One region of the Rhizobium sp. BK661 genome, then DNA from elsewhere that is predicted to be linked to it. Evidence: riboswitches for the same ligand, from Rfam matches in the RefSeq annotation. Region 1 holds a riboswitch; the other holds the start of a gene.
What was found. Region 1 has a riboswitch for S-adenosylmethionine ahead of metA (homoserine O-succinyltransferase). Riboswitches for the same ligand answer to the same signal wherever they lie in the genome.
Positions count from the first base shown of each region.

Region 1 (2,395 bases):
TGGACGGTTTCGCCCGATTTGGTCTGCCCGAAAACTTCCCGTTTCAACATTTCCGCCATTGCGACTGTCCTGATATACCTTCAAGTGAGGCAGGAACGTGCCCCCATTTACCGCAAACCGCAACGGGTGTGCCGCAAAAAAGTAATACTTTCAGTTTGCCTGCACTTCTTCAGCGTTGTGCTAACGCCGGCAGCGTTAGGCGTCCTTGCCGATATCGTTGAGATCGTAAGGGGTGGTTTGGTAGATCTCGTTGATCCAGTTGCCAAACAACAGATGAGCGTGGCTGCGCCAGCGGTTCTGCGGCGTCAGCGAGGGATCGTTATGCGGGAAATAGTTGTGCGGCATCTTGATCGGCACGCCGGCATTCACGTCGCGAAAATACTCGTCGGACAGGGACGTTGAATCATACTCCACGTGATTGAACATGTAGAGCCGCTTGCCCTTCCGTTCATGCACGAGGCAGACGCCCATCTCGCTGGATTCCATCAGGATCTCCAGGTTCTCCGACTTCTCGATATCGTCGCGGCGAACCTCGGTCCAACGCGAAACGGGAACCTCGAAATTGTCCGAGAAACCGTTCAAGTAGACCGACGATGGCTTCAAGTTCCGGTGGCGGTAGACGCCGAAAGCCTTCTCCTTGAGTTCGTACTTAGGAACACCGTGGAAGTGATAGATGGCGGCCATCGCACCCCAGCAGACGTTCATCGATGAATGGACATTGGTTTCCGTCCAGTCGAAAATCTGCTGCATTTCGCCCCAATAGTTCACATCCTCGTAGGGCAGCGTCTCGATGGGCGCGCCGGTAGTGATGAAGCCATCGAACTTGCGATGCTTCACTTCCTCCCACGTCTGATAGAAGGCGAGAAGATGGTCTTCCGAGGTGTTTTTTGCTTTGTGATTACCGACGCGAATGAGCGAAAGCTCGACCTGCAGCGGAGAGGCGCCGACCAGGCGAGCCACCTGCAACTCCGTCTTGATCTTGTTCGGCATGAGGTTGAGCAGGCCGATCTGCAGCGGCCGGATGTCCTGACGGATCGCCACCGTCTCGGTCATCACGCGAACGCCTTCCTGAACCAGGGTTTCGAACGCAGGCAAGGTATCGGGGATCTTGATTGGCATTGCGGTCACTCGATCAAAACAACGAATACATCGCTATCGGTCCGCACGCGGCCCTTTAGCAACTTCTTTAACGTGGCTGCAAGCCGGCCGGCCAAATCACCACGGAGCGTTTTAAATAGCGCTAGTCCTTCAGCGAATCAATTGCCTAAACGAATGGATGGGTCGATGTGAAGTCACTGCCGCGTTAATGACTGCTAGAATCTGTTGGTGGACATGGCGAGTCACCATGGTTATTGAAATAGAATGACGGCTAGGGACGCGTAATGGCAGATGACCTCGAAGGCAGGCCAAGCATTCAAGGGCAGGACAGAGTAGGGTACGACCTGAGCCTGGGCTATCGCTTGAAGGTGATGTTCTCGGCTTTCTGGCATTCACCGGTGCGAGGAAAGGTGCTGGTGATCGCGCCGGCGCTGATTGGCATCATTCTCGCCACTGCCTATGCGACCGTGATCCTCAACCAGTGGAACGCCCCGTTTTACGACAGCATCGCTCGACGAGATCTGCCTGGGTTTTTCCATCAGTTGAAGGTCTTCGCGGTGATTGCGGGCATTCTGCTGCTGCTCAACGTCGTGCAGGCCTGGCTCAATCAGATGACCGCAGTCTACATGCGCGAGGGCCTGACGCGGGACCTGGTCAGCCAGTGGCTTCAGCGCAAGCGTGCTCTCCGTCTCTCGGCCAGCGGCCTGATCGGCGTCAATCCCGATCAGCGTCTGCATGAGGATGCGCGCAACCTCGCTGAAAGCACCACAAGCCTCATGATCGGGCTGGTGCAGGCGACGATCCTGCTCATCAGTTTCATCGGCGTGCTATGGGACCTGTCCAGCGGCTTTGTCTTTCGTTTCGGCGCGCATTCCTTTTCCATTCCAGGTTATATGGTCTGGGCAGCCATTTTCTACGCGGCATCCGCATCCATTCTCAGTCAGCTGGTGGGTCGCAAGCTTGTAAAGCTCAACGCGGATCGCTTCTCGAAGGAGGCGGAACTGCGCTTCGCGTTGATGCATGCCAACGAGAACATGCCGGCTATCACCGTCGCTCGAGGGGAAGAAAACGAGCAGAAGCGTATCAATACCGACATCAGCGCGGTTCTCACCGTTATCAAGCGGGTAGCGATGGCCAATGTCAATCTGACCTGGGTATCGGCCGGTTACGGCTGGCTCGTCGTTGTTATCCCGATCATCGTCGCAGCACCGGCCTATTTCTCTGGCGGATTGACGTTCGGGCAGTTGATGGTGTCGGTCGGCGCCTTCAACCAGGTCAACACCGCCCTTCGCTGGTA
Region 1 is NZ_JANTYT010000002.1:326,697-329,091, reverse strand. It holds gene FHX16_RS07905 (aldose epimerase family protein) at 1-59, opposite strand, end outside; gene metA (homoserine O-succinyltransferase) at 196-1,119, opposite strand; SAM riboswitch at 1,155-1,232, opposite strand; gene FHX16_RS07895 (ABC transporter ATP-binding protein/permease) at 1,383-2,395, shown strand, end outside.

Region 2 (2,395 bases), on a different contig from region 1:
CCGGAAATGCCGAGTTCTGCCCGCGCTTCGTCCGTCAGGTTCTTGTGCGTCGTCGTCGCCGGGTGGGTGATCAGGCTCTTGGCATCGCCCAAATTGTTGGAGATCTTCACAATCTGCAAGGCGTTCTGCAAGGCGAAAGCCGCTTCCTTGCCGCCCTTCAGTTCGATGGCGACCAGTGTCGAGCCACCCTTCATCTGCTTGGCGACGATGTCGGCTTGCGGATGATCCTTGCGGCCTGGATAGATGACCTTGGCGACCTTCGGCTGCTCGGCCAGGAAGTCGGCGATCTTCGCTGCGTTTTCGGTCTGCTGCTTGACGCGAAGCGGCAAGGTCTCAAGCCCCTTCAACAGCGTCCATGCCGTGAATGGCGACATCGCAGGGCCGGTGTGGCGGTAATAGTCCTGGAGATGTTCGGTGACCCACTCCTTGTCGGAGAGGATCACGCCGCCGAGGCTGCGGCCCTGGCCGTCGATGTGCTTGGTGGCCGAATAGACGACGATATGGGCGCCGAGTTCAAGCGGCTTCTGGAAGATCGGGGTTGCAAAGACGTTGTCGACGACGACCTTGGCGCCGATCTGGTTGGCAAGCTTGGCAACGCCGGCGATATCGATCACCTCAAGGGTCGGGTTGGTCGGGCTTTCCAGGAAGAACACCTTGGTGGTCGGGCGGATCGCCTTTTCCCAGTTCTCAAGATAGCGGCCATCAACGAGCGTGCATTCGATGCCGTATTTCGGCGCGAGTGTCTCGACGACCCACCGGCACGAACCGAAAAGTGCGCGGGCGGCAACGATGTGGTCGCCTGCCTTCAGCTGGCAGAGGATTGCTGCCGTGACGGCTGCCATGCCCGAAGCGGTAGCGCGGGCTTCCTCGGCGCCTTCGAGCGCGCACATGCGCTTCTCGAACATGTCGTTGGTGGGGCTGCCGTAGCGGGCGTAGATATAGCCCTCCGTCTCGCCCTTGAAGCGTGCTTCCGCCGCTTCCGCGCTGTCATAGACAAAGCCCTGCGTGAGGTAGATTGCTTCCGAGGTCTCGCCGTATTGCGAGCGCAGAGAGCCGTCGTGAACGAGTTGGGTTGCGGGGCGCCAAGTCTTGCTCATGAATCACCACTTTCAAACAACAAAAAAACCGGCCGCGAAAGCAGACCGGTTTTGCACCCGGTCTTTTTAGCCACTTGTTTAACGTGGCTGCAAGCCGACCGGCCAAATCACCACGGGATAAAAGTGCAATACTGCCGTTCTATGCTTGCGTCAATTCCTTGAGTTTGGTTTTGTCTCCACCGAATATGGATGGGGCATGATGGCTCGCGAAACAGGAATTTTGGCGGATCGCGCGATAGCTGCGCTCTTTGAGGCGGGACGTCTCACCAGCGAGCGCGATTTGGACCACGACCAGATCCAGCCGGCAAGCCTCGATCTCAGGCTCGGCGCAAGGGCTTTTCGCGTTCGCGCGAGCTTCATGCCGGGCCCATCCCATCTTGTGTCCGACAAGCTCGATCGCCTCAGCCTCCACGTCGTCGACCTCTCCGAGGGTGCGGTTCTTGAGACAGGCTGCGTTTACATCGTTCCGTTGATGGAGCGCCTCGACCTGCCGGCCGACATGTCGGCCTCGGCCAATCCGAAGAGCTCGACGGGACGGCTAGATATCTTCACGCGCGTCATCACCGACTACGCTCAGGAGTTCGACAAGATCCCGGCGGGCTATTCCGGTCCGCTCTATCTCGAAATTAGCCCGCGCACCTTCCCGATCGTCGTGCGCCGCGGTTCGCGCCTGTCGCAGATTCGCTTCCGCGTCGGTCATTCCGTGCTTGGCGAGCCAGAGCTTCTGGCGCTGCACGATGCCGAAACGCTGGTTGCCAGCAAGCAGCCGAACGTCTCGGGCGGCGCAATTGCCCTGTCGATCGATCTGGCTGGCGACAAGGATGGCTTGATCGGTTACCGCGGAAAACATCACACGGCGGTCGTCGATGTCGACAAGAAGGCGCAGCACGACATCTACGACTTCTGGGAACCTCTCTATAGCCGCGGTCGCAATGAACTGATCCTGGATCCGGACGAGTTTTATATTCTCGTCTCGCGCGAAGCCATCCATGTGCCACCGCACTACGCGGCCGAAATGACCCCCTTCGATCCCCTGGTCGGCGAATTCCGCGTGCACTATGCGGGCTTCTTCGATCCGGGCTTTGGGCACGCCCCTGCCGGCGGTCGCGGCAGCCGCGCCGTGCTTGAGGTTCGCAGCCACGAGGTCCCGTTCATCCTCGAAGACGGCCAGATCGTCGGCCGTCTTGTCTACGAGCACATGCAGGAGCATCCGGAGAGCCTCTATGGTTCCGGCCTCGGCTCCAACTATCAGGCGCAGGGCCTGAAGCTCTCCAAGCACTTCCGCATCTGAGAACTCT
Region 2 is NZ_JANTYT010000001.1:577,539-579,933, forward strand. It holds gene FHX16_RS02805 (O-succinylhomoserine sulfhydrylase) at 1-1,097, opposite strand, end outside; SAM riboswitch at 1,143-1,221, opposite strand; gene FHX16_RS02810 (2'-deoxycytidine 5'-triphosphate deaminase) at 1,294-2,388, shown strand.
Region 2: it holds a riboswitch for S-adenosylmethionine, as region 1 does, so the genes downstream of both, FHX16_RS02805 (O-succinylhomoserine sulfhydrylase) here and metA (homoserine O-succinyltransferase) in region 1, are expected to answer to the same signal.